DNA from 2 places in the Acetobacterium wieringae genome. Region 2 is predicted to be linked to the other one. Evidence: riboswitches for the same ligand, from Rfam matches in the RefSeq annotation. Region 2 holds a riboswitch; the other holds the start of a gene.
What was found. Region 2 has a riboswitch for cyclic di-GMP ahead of CHL1_RS00870 (type II secretion system protein). Riboswitches for the same ligand answer to the same signal wherever they lie in the genome.
Positions count from the first base shown of each region.

Region 1: another riboswitch for cyclic di-GMP. It lies ahead of CHL1_RS16395 (S8 family peptidase); the one in region 2 lies ahead of CHL1_RS00870 (type II secretion system protein).

Region 1 is NZ_CP097897.1:3,329,950-3,337,722, reverse strand. Features, by position in the region: gene CHL1_RS16405 (IS3 family transposase) at 1-810, shown strand, start outside; gene CHL1_RS16400 (VanZ family protein) at 887-1,438, shown strand; gene CHL1_RS16395 (S8 family peptidase) at 1,576-2,622, opposite strand; cyclic di-GMP riboswitch class I at 2,832-2,914, opposite strand; cyclic di-GMP riboswitch class I at 2,977-3,059, opposite strand; cyclic di-GMP riboswitch class I at 3,132-3,214, opposite strand; cyclic di-GMP riboswitch class I at 3,289-3,371, opposite strand; gene CHL1_RS16390 (YdcF family protein) at 3,445-4,065, opposite strand; gene CHL1_RS16385 (hypothetical protein) at 4,506-7,773, opposite strand, start outside.
Region 2 is NZ_CP097897.1:175,514-183,286, reverse strand. Features, by position in the region: gene pilM (type IV pilus biogenesis protein PilM) at 1-22, opposite strand, end outside; gene CHL1_RS00885 (type II secretion system F family protein) at 34-1,218, opposite strand; gene CHL1_RS00880 (prepilin peptidase) at 1,249-2,013, opposite strand; gene CHL1_RS00875 (hypothetical protein) at 2,032-2,430, opposite strand; gene CHL1_RS00870 (type II secretion system protein) at 2,770-3,282, opposite strand; cyclic di-GMP riboswitch class I at 3,457-3,560, opposite strand; gene CHL1_RS00865 (type IV pilus twitching motility protein PilT) at 3,967-5,019, opposite strand; gene CHL1_RS00860 (GspE/PulE family protein) at 5,034-6,716, opposite strand; gene CHL1_RS00855 (bifunctional diguanylate cyclase/phosphodiesterase) at 6,747-7,773, opposite strand, start outside.

The DNA of each region.
Region 1 (7,773 bases), 560 kb from region 2:
CGAACCGGGTATCGATCATGGATTAACAGAAAACCATCGAATACCCAAAAACGACAGGAAGTTCTTAAAACCAAAATTGAGACCATTTATAACGACTCAAAGCAAAATTATGGAGCTCCGAAAATCACCGAAAAATTGAAACAGAGCGGTGAAATAATTGCTGAGCGGACTGTCGGCAAATACATGAAACAAATGGGTATCAAAGCTCAATGGATCAAACCTTATACGATCACGACTAAAGATTCTGACTTCAGTAAAAAACTCAGAAATATTCTTGACGAACAATTTAATCCCGAACGCCCCAATGCTGTCTGGTGCAGCGATATTACCTATATTTGGACAATGGACGGATTTTTTTATCTAACCAGTATCATGGATTTGTATTCTCGAAAAATCATTGCCTGGACGCTGTCAAAAACAATGGAAGTTTCCTGTGTAATCGACACTGTTAATAAAGCTAAAAGCCGTCGAAATCTCGATGCGCCATTGATCATTCACAGTGACCGCGGCAGTCAGTTCGTTTCAAAAGAATACCAGAAGGCAACGGCAAAAATGCAGCGAAGTTATTCTAAAAAGGCATATCCCTGGGATAATGCCTGCATTGAATCCTTTCATGCCATTATTAAACGTGAATGGCTCAATCGCTTTAAAATCCTTGATTATAACCATGCTTACCGGCTGATCTTTGAGTATCTGGAAACCTTTTATAATACAACTCGAATCCACAGTCATTGTAATTATATGTCGCCGAATAATTTTGAAAAACTTTTTACTAAAACACAAAATGAAAATTTACAAATAGCAGGTTAAAATGTGGGTGTCAAATTCTCATTTTAATTTGTACTAAATCTTGACATAGGACCAATTATCCAACCGGAAGACGTTTGTGATCACATTTCTGGTGATGCTGATCCTAATTTCTTTGCTAATCATCAATAGAGAAAAGTGGACAACCCGGGAAAAGTGGTCTAGGACAGCTTTTTGGTTCTATTTGTATCTGATTTTTGTATACGCGTTTTTGGGGAGAACCGGAAAAAATGGCTATGACATTAACGTGATGCCATTTTGGTCATATCAACATATCGTATTGACTCATGAATTGAGAATCGTTTTTGAAGTGCTGTTGAATTGTCTGATGTTCATACCTGTTGGAATACTCGTGCCTTGGGCGTATGAAAACATTTTGCACGAGGATGAGACGAAAAAAAGAAATACGGTGCTTCAATTTGGTTTAATTGTATCACTAACCGTCGAATTTCTCCAGTTTTTTACTAAAACAGGATTGCTAGAGTGGGATGATATTTTTCACAATATGATCGGAATGCTTCTAGGATATGGGATTTATCTCTTTCTCAAAGGTAAGCATTTTGGGGAAGTACACCAATACTTTTTGCCAATGTTCGGAGTGGTCTTGGTGATGGTCGTTGCGATGCTTTGATAAAAAGGTAGGGGAGTGTTTCAAAGCCATTGTCTCTTAAATAAATTTTCTATGATGCATCAGTTTTTCGCAAATACACAAAACTTGAAACGCTCCCTAATAATCTACACAAACCAATTTTTCAAAGAATGATAGCTCTATCTAAAACTCATTGTTAAAAAACTTCCTAGGCTCATTGCTAGATTAGTCGGTTCTTGAGCCTGTTCCGAAGGGGTTTGACTCTTCAATGCTTCCAGTGCTTTATCTCCCTGTACCAAACCAGAACCGTATACTTGGTCGGTTTCACTTAAACTTTGTGCGGTATCTCGTAGGAGAGCTTCAACTTCAGCTGGTGTCAAGGAAGGATCCTGAGCCAGTAAAGTGGCACTAATACCGGATACAATCCCTGCTGAAAAAGATGTTCCATCCTGCCAGCCGGAGCTGTTGTTAGGTTGCAGCACAACCAGGCTTTCGCCGGGTGCATATAAATCGACCTCGTCATTATACTGCGAAAAAGAGGCAACTTTTCCGTTTAAACCAATCGAACCGACTGAGATAACCCCGGGATAAGATGCTGGATAATAGTAAGGATCGTCGCCTTCCTGTTCGGCACCATGATTTCCGGCTGCGGCAATGATGATCTTGCCCTTGCTGATGGCGTAGGCAATTGCATCGGCATGACTCTGGTTATATTCGTAGGAACCAACGCTTAAATTGATAATGCGAATGTCTTCCCGGTTTGCAGCATCCATAATGGCTGCTGTGATTGCATTGTTATTAAGGCTTTTATCACCAATACGATAAGGGGCAATTTTGACATTGGCCAGTCCGGCTGCTCCGGCAATTCCGATTCCGTTATCAGCCACTGCGGCGATGGTGCTGCTCACCATCGTGCCATGTCCTTGGGTATCAGTCATATTGGAAGTGTCGTTTATAAAATCATAGCCGTTTGTGATCCGACCTTCTAAATCAGCCAGATTGACATCCAATCCGGTGTCCAGAACAGCTACGACAATTTCGTTCTCGGTATCAACGGCGTTCCAGGTTTTATCAATTCCGGCCTTAGCATACTGCCAGGAAGTACCCAGGTAAGGGTCGTTCGGATATTTATCGTTATTTGCGGCATAAACTAAACCGGTTGAAAGATTGCTCAGAATAAATGTGGCGCTAATTAGTATACTTGTTAATTTCTTAATTGCTTTCATTTTATTTTCCCCTTTCAGATCAATAGATCAACGTTTCTTGATACTATTTTATTTAGAATCGTTCTAATTATCTGTAACCAAATCACGTATGTTTGGTGACTAAATCACGAAAAGCAGTCACATTCATTTTGTCTTTTTTAACCGTTTGCTTTAAATAAAAAAAAGCAACGTTTGCCACGTTGCTCAGAATGTCCTCAAAATAAAGACTGGTTTGCAACTGGCTGCCATATAAAACTACTTAGGCCCTAAAGTTTTGCGTCCTCACTTTTCGGTGAGTTTGCCAAATATTAAATTTTTAGTTTCAATAAAAAAATGTGCAACGCATCAGCACGTCGCACATTTTTTGTACGGTCTTAATGCAGCTGGCTGGCTTTCCATACGGTTAGGCCCCTAAAGCTTTGCGTCCTCATCTTTCGATGAGTTTGCCCAATATTGAATCTTAAGAAAGAACAGTTTGAAATAAAAAAAGCAACGCGCAGACACGTTGCTTATAAGATCATCTTATGATTGATCGCAACTGGCTGGCTTTCCATACGGTTAGGCCCCTAAAGCTTTGCGTCCTTATCTTTCGACAAGTTTGCCAAATATTAAATCTTAGAAAAGAATAATTCAGAATAAAAAAAGCAACGCACAGGCACGTTGCTATAAGATCATCTTTTAAATGCATTTTGCAACTGGCTGGCTTTCCATACGGTTAGGCCCCTAAAGCTTTGCGTCCCTATCTTTCGATAAGTTTGCCAAAAATATTCTATTAAAGTAATATTAATGCATCAACCTCGATTTGTCAAGTGATTTTTTATTTTTTTATCTGAGATAAGAACTTTACACGTATCGGAAGAAATAATACACAAACTTGGGTGCCTGTGCAGTGAACATTTCCCGGGTTTCCTTACTGCTAAAAAGCGCATCCGGTTGGTAGCTGGAGCGGTCGGAGTAGCTGACATAGACGGGTAGATCGTTAAAGGTGTGGCGAAAGGCCAACAGCCCTCTTCTTGATTGGGGTGGCGAAAAAACAACCAGCATTGACTGAACCTGGTGTTCGTTAACATAGGCCTGCTGGCAGGTGGCGTTTTCGATGGTTGATGTTGCTTTATCATCAATGGTGTAGCACGTATCAGGGAGGCCAGCGGCAGTCATGGCCTTTTGAATCATCGGGTTATCTTTAGAATATCCGGAAAAGATGATAAAGTTGCTATAGCCTTCTTGAAAAAGCCGGATACCCTCGGCGATTCGCAGGGTATCTTCTTCACCGCTGGTGACGATGATCACATCGGCGGGCTGAATGTTTTTTTCAACCACCAGATATTTGGCAAACGCTTCAACAACATGGTCAGTGTCGACAAAAAGGTAAATACCCAGTACAACAGCAGCAAAAAAAATAAGCAGCTGAGCAAAATAAAGTCCCTTTAAAATAAACTTAAAAATTTTTCTGAAGTTTGTCATCGGTTCATCCTTTCAATCGCTAAAAAAACAACTGTTTTCTATATGAAGTGCTTTGATGTGGCAAAAAGACTGACTAAAACGATTATAAGATTAGTATAATACAACCAGTTAGTCAGAGCAATTAAAATCGGCCGATTCGCTGGGTTTGTGGATCAAAAAGTGTTATACCAAGGTTTTTTTGCAGTGGCGACAAAAAGTAGTGGCAAAAAATATCAAAACGGCTAAAATAGTAAAGGCGCGAATTTGTTCGGGATGGCGGACAAAAAAGCGTAAAAGATGCAAAAAGAAATTTGCGATCGAAACGGTTTGTGTTAGATGAAGCATTAGCAGGGGAAGACGGTTTATGATCAACTCTGCCAACGGAGAGAATGCCTATAAAAAAAAGAGTCGAGATTCTGTTAGAATAACCGACTCTTTTGCTGTTATTATAGGTTGCTTAGTTATGGTTCAATAATTGCAGGTGATTGGCTGGCACCTAAAGTGATGGCTGCCGCAGTTTGTGAGCCGGCAAGCATGCGCCGGGCATCACCTTTTGTCAGGCAGGCAAAAGCGCTAATCGATACCTCCGATTTCAGGCTTTGATCAGTCACTTTGATTTCAAAGGTTCCTTGCTGATTTGCCGCCAATTGGGCGTCATCCAGATTGATGCCAAGCAGGTTCGACAAATTAATGTATTGCCCGGTTTCATCGATAAAGGTGCTGCAGTTTACCGGAATGTCTCGATCAAAGGCATGTACAAGGATTTCTTCACCCGTTTGTAAAGGTCGTGATAAACAAATCCAGGCGTTGGCGTAATAACCGTTCAAGCCGTTTTTGTCGGCTTCACTTAAATTTCCGGCATAAGAGACTTTGAAAGTGGTATCGGCGGCCTCCACTTTGATGGATTCCGTATATGAGGCAACAGCATTTTCAAAAGCCTGTGAGTTGATAAGCATTGAAACCATTTTTTCCTGGAGACCCCGAATCTCATCGCCTTTCACCAGGATGCTTTCTGCGGTTACGATAAGTTCTGATTTCAGGCTTTTGTCGGTAACCGTGATGTCAAATCCTCCTTTTTGATTAGCTGCTAACTGATCCTCACCGAGAGTTAGGCCCAGCAGTTGAGACAGTCTGATTCGATTACCTTCGGATTCTTTGATCATGCTGCTGTTGACGGTCAAGTTTTGACCAAAAGCGTTAACAGTGACCTCTTCCCCGGCAACCAATGAACGGTTCAGATAAATAAAGGCATTCGCATAAAAACCATTGAGACCAGCCTTATCAACTTCGCTTAGATTTCCCTCATAAGTAACTTTAAATTGATTGTCCACAGTGGTTACCGACAATGACTTGCTATAAGCAGCAACGGCGGTTTCAAAAATCTCAGATTGAAGTTCAAGGGTGGCATATTTTTTCATATAATGAAGGTCATCATTCTTTGTAAGAATAGCCTCAGCGGTAATCGTTAAATTCGATTTCAGGCTATTGTTGGTTACGCTAATTTCAAATCCGCCGGTTTGATTAGCCGCCAATTGATTTGCACCAAGGGTGAGACCCAGCAAGTCAGACAATCTGATTTGGGTGCCGTTGTTATCGGTAATTTTTGATCGGTCTACGGTTACAGGGCTTCCAAAAGCATTGATGGTTACGGCTTCATCGTCAACCAGTGGTCGACTCAGGTTAATCATCGCGTCGGAATAATAGCCGTCGAGTGCCAGTTTATCGTTTTGAGTCAATTTATCCAGGTAAGTGACCGAGATTTTATTTGCATCACTTTCCAGGTTGATATTGTTGGTGTAGGCCTCCATAAATGGTGGACAAATATTAAAACCAATCCCACTACTGGCACGGTACAACCAGGTACCATCGGCTTTAATCAGGCCATTAAAGGCCGAAACACTCATTGGTGATTTTAGGTTTGCTTCAGAAAAACTGATTTTGATGTCATTTCCTTGTGATGTGGCCAGCGGCGCCTGATCAGGGGCAATACCCAATAATTCAGTTAAACCAATACGGGAATCAGACCATTTTCTAAGTGTCGTACTGGTGATGACAGCTTCTTTGCCGTAAGCACTAATCTTGATTGACTCACCAAATTGCATGGTTCGTTGGAACATAATCACCGTATCGCCGTAAAGACCAGCCAGATTTTTGGCATCATCCGGAGACAAGCCCCCTTGATGGCTAATGGTAAAGCTTTCAGTATTGTCTGAATTGATCATTACGGAGTTTTCATAGGATGTAAAACTGGGTGGGGTAATTGTCATGCCGATACTGTTATTTAAAGATTCAACCGTATTATTCTTTACGAGAATGGCGTCGGCTGATACAGTGAGCTGTTTTTCAAGGGTATTTTCGATGATGGCAACCTCAAATGAGCCCGTCTGCTTTGCCGCCAGATTGGCATCACCCAATTCAAGTTCCAGAAGTTTTGACAATCGATAGGATTGTTTATAGCTGTCTTCTGCCGGGGATGCTTTGGAGATGACAATTTCTCGGGAAAAAGCCGTGATGGTTACTGTTTCATTTTCCCCGAGGGCTCTGTCCAGATAAATCATCGCATCAGCATAATAGCCATCCAGTGTTTTCAGGTCATCGGCAGAAAGGCCGCCTTTGTAAGTCACTAAAAATTTATTGTCGGTGGAGATTAAAGCGATGCTGTCACTGTAGGCTTTAAAGCTTGGCTGATAAAGCGGCAAAGTGGTCCCGTTATTGAGATAGACTGTTTCATTGCTGTTAACGAGAACCGGGTTGGCATAAATGTTGAGATTGTGCTTTAAACCAACAGCCGTAAACTCAATGGGATCATCACCAGATTTGTTTGCAGCTTCCTGGGTGACGCCGGTTAGTTCGGATAGTAGGTGGTTATAATTTTCATTCGTCAGGGTCACGGTCTTATTCAAAGCTGAAACCGTAACGGTTTCGCCTTCTTCAAGGTCACGGCTAAGACTGAGCATAACATCGGCTTTATAATCCTTTAAGCTGGTCTTTGTTGAAGACGATAAATTTCCGTCATAACTGACAACTATTTTTGAGTTTTCAGTGGACGTCGAAACCGAGCTCATGTATTCGTCCATCCAGTTTGGATAAAGCGAACAACCGTAGCCTCTGCCAGTGTAGAGGGGACTACCAGTGGTTTTGGCCAGAACGGCATTAACGGATATGCCATTGCTTTGAGTTAAGTTGAGATCGGTTAAACTAACCTGCTGGGTACCCTTTTGATTAATAGCCAGATTGGTTGAGTCGAAACGGATGCCAAGTAATTTAGATAAGCGGATTTCGGTTTTCCATTCATTATCCATAATGGTATTGCTGGTTAAAGTCGCTTCTTTTCCCAGAGCGGATACTTTGATGGATTCGTTTGTGCCTAACGGACGATTAAGTTGAATAATCGTATCAGCATAATAATCAGACAGGGCTTGTTTTTGGATTTCGGTTAAATTACCAGAATAGTTAAAGAGGAATTCAGAATCCTGGCAATCAATTACGACCGAATCGGCATAAGCCTTTAACCAGAAAGGTGATAGCTGAATTGCGCAGGCGTTGGTAAAATTCTTAAAATACTCCTCGCCATTTTTGGTGGTGATTGGGCAAATGGAAATGGACCGTTCGATTTTTGTGCTGACGTCTTTGACGGTAACGGTAACTGTCGACTTCTGATTTTGAACCAGATCCTCAGCACCCAGGTTACGCCCCAGCAGTTTCGACAGCTGGATTTCCTGGCCGACA
Region 2 (7,773 bases):
AAAAATAGACGAGTGTCTGCATATAGAGCCTTCCTATCCGATATTTTGGTATAAGGTCATAATTGGGAGCATGACGGACAACATGATCCCACCAACGATAACCGCCATGATGATGATCATCACCGGTTCAATAAAGGTGACCAGCCGGGTGGTGGCCATTTCAGCCTCGTAATCAAAGGAATCGGCCACCGATTCCAGCATACTGTCGAGATTCCCGGATTCCTCGCCGATATAAATGGTCGCCACCAGCTTGGCATCAAAACCGTCAATGGTCTGGATTGAGGCCGACAGTGGTTCGCCATTGCGCACCTGTTCGATGGCCTCGGGAAACTGCCCCTGCAAATAGCTGTTCCCAATGGTCGCCCCGCTGATGGTCAGGGCATTGATCATCGCCAGACCGCTGGAGTAAAGCGAACTGAGGGTTCGGGCAAAACGGGCGGTATAAATGATTTTTAACAGCTTGCCAATCTTGGGGATTTTTAGTTTGAAATGATCCAGAGCTTTTTTGACCTGGGGAATCGTTACTAAAAAACCACTCAAGGCAATAATGACCAATAATCCGATAATATAGATATACCAGTAGGTCGTCATGGAATTACTGATTGAAATCATCAGCTGGGTAATCACTGGCAGTTCAATCCCTTCAAAAAGGGTAAAAAACTGGGGCAGAATCAGGGTGAAAATCAGTACCACCACCGCCACGGTGATAAAAAAGAGAATCACCGGGTAGGTCATGGCGCTTTTAATTTTGCCCCGGAGTTTGTGTTCCTTTTCATAATGATCGGCCATTTTCCGGGCGGTACCCTCCATCTGGCCACTGGCCTCACCAGATTTATACATGTTAATCAAAAGCTCCGGAAACGAACCGTCGGTTAACTCCATGGCATACGAGAGGGTATTGCCCCGTTGGATCTCCTGATACAAAAGCCCATAAACCTTTTTGATGGCTGGTTTAATGTCCCGCTCTTCCATAATTTTGATGGCCCGGATCATCGTGATGCCCGACCCCAGCATGCTGGCAATCTGGCGGGAAAAATCCGACAGCTCCATCGGTTTGAGTTTGTAGACCTTATGGTGCTCATGCACCTCATTAATCTTCAGGGCAAACTCATTATTTTGCCGCAGGGTGCGCCGCACCGTCTCCGGCGATGCGGCTTCCATGGTGCCCTTGATACGCTGGGACTGTAAATTTTTGGCTGTATATTTATAAACAGGCATAGCCCCTCCGAAATTGACTAAAATTTGTTATTATAACCCAAACAGATTAAGATACCATCCTATTATTATATCACCAAATAATAATGCTGTCATAATACCAATGGATAAATAAGGGCCGAAGGCCATATGTTTGTCGGCCGTTTTTTTAACCAGCAGATAAACGGCCACCACCCCACCCAGGACGACACCAATAAAGGCCGCCAGCAGCGTGTTGCCCCAGCCCAGCATAAAGCCGGCCACCGCCATCAACTTGATGTCACCGCCACCAAAGGCGTCAGGGATAAAGAGTGCCAGCGCCAACATTGGCAGACTGATGATAAAGATGCCAATGACCCGGGACAAGAGCCCAACCTGCGGGAAAACAAAAAAACTGAGTAACGCCGGGGCCATCAGGGCGATAATCAAACCATTGGGGATGGTCATGGTATCAAAGTCGATCATCGTAATGCAGATTAAAATCGCCCCGGCGGAAAACACCACCAGCCACGCAAAGGAAAAACCGTAGACCGCAAAAACCAGCACTGCCAGCAGCCCGCTAAACAGTTCCACCAGGGGATAGCGGATGGATATAGGCCCGCCACAATCGGCACATTTACCCCGCAGCCAGAGATAGCTAAAGACCGGAATATTGTGATAGCCCTTGATTGGAGCATTACAATTCGGGCAAAAGGAGCGACCTTTGGCCACTGAAACCTCCCGGGGTAAGCGGTAAATGACGACGTTAAGAAAACTACCGATAACGATGCCGATGACAAAAATATAGAGATAAAGAATAAATTGAATCAGTAAAACCATCGGCGTTTTCCTTTCGCATTAATTTTCTTTAGTAACTTCGAGGTTTCCGGGAGCATAGCTGGTGACCCGACCGCCCCGGCGATAGATAATATGATCAATGGTGGCATCCCGGTTTTCATCGACTACGGTGATGATCGCATCCTGATTGACCTCAACGCCAATATAATCAAGCAGATCAGCCTGCACCGGCACCTGGTAGTGACCAGTCGCCGCCGACTCAATGGCTCTGGCCTGGGCGGCCAGATAGACCAGCCGGGCATTGGCGGCATCAGTGCTGTGCTGGCTACTCAGCACCAAACCCGCAATAATCACCACCACAAAAAACAGGATGCTGACCGCCGCCAGGGGAAACCCCCGATCAAAGGCAACCAGCTCGTTTTTGGCAGGAGGAAACTGATATTTGGCAATTGGGTTCACGGTTTACCTCCCGGAGATGTGAAGCTGCCAATCGTAAAATTTGACAGCGATGATTGACGACAAAACGTTGGTTAATTTTACCATGTGATCCGCCGGATTGGCTTAAAGGAATGTAAAAATTTGGCTTTTTTAGCGGGAGTTGGTAAAGAACTCACCAATTGACGATGCTGTTAGTGCCGTTCGGTTATAACTCTTTTTAAGCAAGTCAATGACTGGCTTGAAATCTCTTAAGCCGGAAATCACAAATAAAAAATCTCCCCATCCCCCGCAAACCCGATGACGGGCTTGCGCCTGGGAGGGAGAGAAAATATCCTATGGCGCATAGGACTCACGTTAAATTTATTTAACAGCGGAACTTGGTTTTAGTGGATCTAACGTTACACCATCTTTTGTGTATGTAACTTCTGAAACACGTCCATTCGCATCAACTTTGACAGTCCATGTTGAATTATTTGTTGTAGCACCAGTTCCAGTTGTGTTCGCAACTATATCGCCATTTAAGTAGTTTTTCAATTCTAAAGCAACGCCAGTTGCCCCAGAAGCGCTAACAGCCGCTGAACCAAGATTAGTAGCTTCTGATTCTACAGGTAAATCGCTCGTTATAGTCATACCCAATGCAGTTCCACCCGCCTTCAAACCTTCTTTTGCAAAATGCTCTGTAGCGATTGCCTGTGCTGCCACGTAAATCTCCCGCTGTTCCGCTATTGCCGCTTTTTTCTTTGCATCATTCACAAATCCCAACATTGCCGGAATCGTAAATGCCGCCAAGATCGCCAAAATCACCAATACCACAATAATTTCCACTAGGGTAAACCCTTTTCTGCTTTTCCGTATCTTGTTAATTAACTCCATTTGCATTTCTCCTTACACTTCGTTTTTGCTTTATATGATCATCTGCGCCGGCGATGACTTCTATACGATACTTGTTATCAGCTAAGAATGATTATCTCACACTCTCTTGTTTTTTGCCTTAATCCTGCTCCCCTATTGTCAATTTTGGGCTCAAAAAAAACCGCACTGATACCGTGCGGCAGCTGGCTGTCGTAGCGTGGCGGTTAATTGGACTAACCACGGCTGTAGACCCTGTAGCTTTGCGTCCCAGGGTTTCCCCTGTTTTGCCTTTTTCTGATTTTACTTAGGTTTAATCTTAGTTGATACCCATTAAAAAGTCAAGTTAAAGTTTACAAATTTGTGACAATTCTTACCCCAGTCTCTGCATAAAGGGACTCTTAACAGGCATAAAAAAAATCCAACACTAACAACTGCTGTCCTATTTGCTGGCGTTTCAACCACCATCATAACGTCGACCTTGAAGCTTTGCGTCTTAGACTTACATCTGTTTTTTTAGCAACCCACCCTGAATTACAGCGTTTATAAACCGTTCTTTTGTAAAGGAATTGCGGGGAATGCATATACAGCTATTGTGCTTTTGGTAATATCGTCGAGTAAACTTGAGTTTGGCTGCAACATAACTTTGTTCGGGCGGTTGATAGCCGCCCCTACGCATTTGATGCCCAAGTTATCGTAATGGCCCGGCTATCGTCCAAAATACTGATTAAACTCCTGCTTATCACTGGCCCACTCAAGGCCGACCTCGTAGCTGATTTTCTGATCCCGAACCAGCATGGCCAGGTCCGCATTGAGGGTTTTCATGCCATCGCGGCCACCGGTTTGCATCACCGAGGCCAGCTGGTGGGTTTTATTTTCACGGATCAAGTTCAGCACCGCATCGGTACCGATTAGGACTTCCAGAGCGGCCATCCGACCAGAACCATCGGCCAGGGGCACCAGCTGCTGGGTGACAACCCCTTTTAAAATGCTGGACAGCTGGGTGCGGATCTGCTGCTGGCTGTGGGGGGAGAAGACATCAATGATCCGGTCGATGGTATTGGCAGCGCCGATGGTATGGAGGGTCGACAGCACCAGATGGCCGGTTTCGGCCGCGGTGACGGCGGCCGATACCGTTTCGTAGTCCCGCATTTCGCCCACCAGAATAACATCCGGGTCTTCCCGCAGGGACGAGCGCAAAGCGGCGGCAAAGGAGTTGGCATCGACCCCGATTTCCCGCTGATGAACAATGCTGTGCTTGTGGGTATGCTTATACTCCACCGGATCTTCTATGGTTAAGATATGAACCGCCCGGTTGACATTGATATAGTCAATCATCGAAGCCAGGGTGGTGGATTTCCCGCTGCCAGTGGGCCCGGTAATCAGAATCAGGCCCCGGGGCTCCGATGCCAGCTTGCGGATAATCGGTGGCAGCTTGAGTTCCTCAAAGCTGGGGATGGTATCGTTAAGGAGGCGGATGGCGGCGGCATAGCTGCCCTGCTGTTTATAGATGTTGACCCGTTGCCGCAGCCCTTCCGGGGTAACATGGCAAAAATCCAGGTCACTTCCATCTTCCAGCTTTTTGCGCTCCGCCGGGGTCAGAATGCTGAAAATCAGCTGTTCGATCAGCTGCGGGTTGTGCTCAAAATCGCTCTGATAGAGGCGACCGTTTTTTCTAAAAACCGGGGGCAGGTCCCGGGATAAATGAATGTCTGAACAATCGTTGCGGCGACCATAGTTGACCAGATCTAAAAAACGCATTCTCAGGCTCCTCCTTATTCTACATAGTATGATAATTTAAGAAATTCTTCCATTGAGGTGATTCCTCGGATGGTCAGATTGGCAACACTTTTTCTAAGCGGAATCAGCTTACCAGTTTGTTCCACATAGTTATAAATATCCTCAATCGGTTCTTTTCGGGAAATCAGATTGCGGATGGTTTTATCAATCGCCAAAATTTCATGGATGGCAGTTCTGCCTTTATAGCCGGTATTATTACAAATATGGCAGCCCCGGCCCCGGTAGAGGGTGGTGAGCCGGGGTTCTCCCAGCAGCTCTCTTTCAATTTCTGAAGCAACATAGGCTTCCCGACAATTGGGACAGATTTTCTTGACCAATCGTTGGGCCACCACCCCGGTCAGGGAGTTGGCCACCAGATAGGGTTCGACGCCCATGTCCTGGAGCCGAACTACCGCCGACACGGCGTCGTTGGTATGGAGGGTGGACAGCACCAGATGGCCGGTAATGGCCGAACGGACAGCAATCGAGGCGGTTTCGGTGTCCCGAGTTTCACCGACCATGATAATGTCAGGGTCCTGCCGCAGGATCGAGCGGAGTCCCACATCAAAGGTCAGCCCGGCCAGAATATTGACCTGGGTCTGATTGATCTTGGGCAGGTTTCGTTCCACCGGATCTTCGATGGTGGCAATATTGACATTTCGCTGACTGAGCATTTCCAAAATCATATAAAGGGTGGTGGTTTTGCCACTACCGGTGGGGCCGGTAATATAGACCACCCCATGGGGGCTTTGCAGCATCTGGAGGATTTTCTGATAATCCCCATCGTTCATCCCGAATTGACCGGCATGATCCAGGGGGACGTTCATGCTTAAAAACCGCATGACCATTTTTTCGCCGTAGACGGTGGGAATACTGGAGCTGCGGACATTCATTTCAACCCCATCGATGCGGATCCGGAAATGGCCATCCTGGGGTACCCGGCGCTCGGCAATATCCAAATTGGAAAGAATCTTGATTCGGGCAATCAGCGACTGATGAAGATTATTGGCCAGGGTCAAATAATCAACAATCAGGCCATCGATCCGCAACCGGATAATGGTTTCTTTTTCAAAGGGCTCAATATGAATGTCACTGGCCCCGGCATTATGGCCTTTTAACAAGACCGAATTAACCAGATTGACAATCGGGGCGTCGCCCTCATTGGTGAGGATATCCTCAACAAAAGACAGGCTGCTGCCCTCGACGGTTTTGTTGGCAGCTTTGGCAGCTTTTTTGGCTTCAATTTCGGTATAGGTTTTGCGGATGGTCTCGAGAATCACTTCCCGGGTGGCCAGCACCACATCGATGTTCATATTGGTAATCAGCCGCAGATCCTCAATGGCATAAAAATCGAGGGGATCATTCATGGCCACCACCAGGTGGTTATTTTCTTCGCCAATGGGAATCAGGGTATATTTAAAGGCAATATTCTGGGGAATTTTTGCGGCGGCTTCCAGATCGATGGGAGTATCATTTAAATCCAGCACCAGTACATTCAGCCGTTTGGACAGAGCCGTCAGCAGCTGATCCTCGGTGACATAACCATATTCAACCAGGATCGCTCCCAGTCGCTTGCTTTTATCGACCTTCTGGTAGGCCAGGGCTTCCTGAAGCTGTTCTTCCCGGATAAAGCCGGCGTTAATTAAGATATCACCAATACGAATGTTCTTAGTTTCCATTATCTTCCTTTTCCAATACCTTCTGGCATTTTAAAAAATCTGTTCTTCAAATTCAAAAACCGTCATCGGCTTGCCAAAATAATAGCCCTGGATAATATCGCAGCCCAAAGACCGCAGCAGATCGACCTCGGCTTCGGTTTCAATCCCTTCGGCCACCACCGTCATCCCCAGTTTTTTTATCATCTTAATGACAGACTCCACCACAATCAGATTCTGCTCCCGCTTGAGATGACTGTTGAAAAAACCCTGATCCATTTTAATGACATCCAGGGGTAAATTACCCAGCAGATTGATGGAGGAGTAACCGGAGCCAAAATCATCCATGGCCATTTTAAAACCGTAAAGACGAAAAGCTTCGCCGATCTCAATCATTCGATCAACATTTTCAAAGATGCTGGATTCGGTCAGCTCGATTTCCAGATTGCTGCGCTTGATCCGATACTGATTGGTAATGTTTAAAACCCGTTCAACAAAATCGCTCTGTTTAAGATTCTTACGGGAAAGATTAACAGAAATGGAAATTTCCGGATAACCGTCTGTTTCCCAGCGTTTCAGAATGCGACATACTTCTTCCAGCATAAACATATCCAGCTTTTTAATAAACCCGGTTTGTTCAAAAATGGGAATAAACTCCCCGGGTGAGATCAGCCCTTTGTGGGGGTTTCGCCAGCGTACCAGGGCTTCACAACCACAATAGCGGTTGGTGTGGAGATTGTACTTGGGCTGCAGATACATTTCAAACTCCTGGTTTTCCAGGGCATCTTCCATCTGATCGATAATTTCTTTTTCTTCGCCAATTTTTTTCCGGAAAGCATCGGAATAGAAAAACCAACGCTGGTTCTCCGCCGTCTTGGCAGCAATCCGGGCCATGTTGGCCTTTTCTCGGATTTTTTCCAGATTCCCGGTTTTATCTTCAATGATATAAATACCAAAATGACAGGACAGCTTTTCCTTAATCCCGATAGTCTCTCGCCTGTCATTTAAAATCTGGATAAATTCTTTAATCCGTCGGGTTATTTTATCCTGATCGTCACAGACGCAAAGAATCGCAAAATGA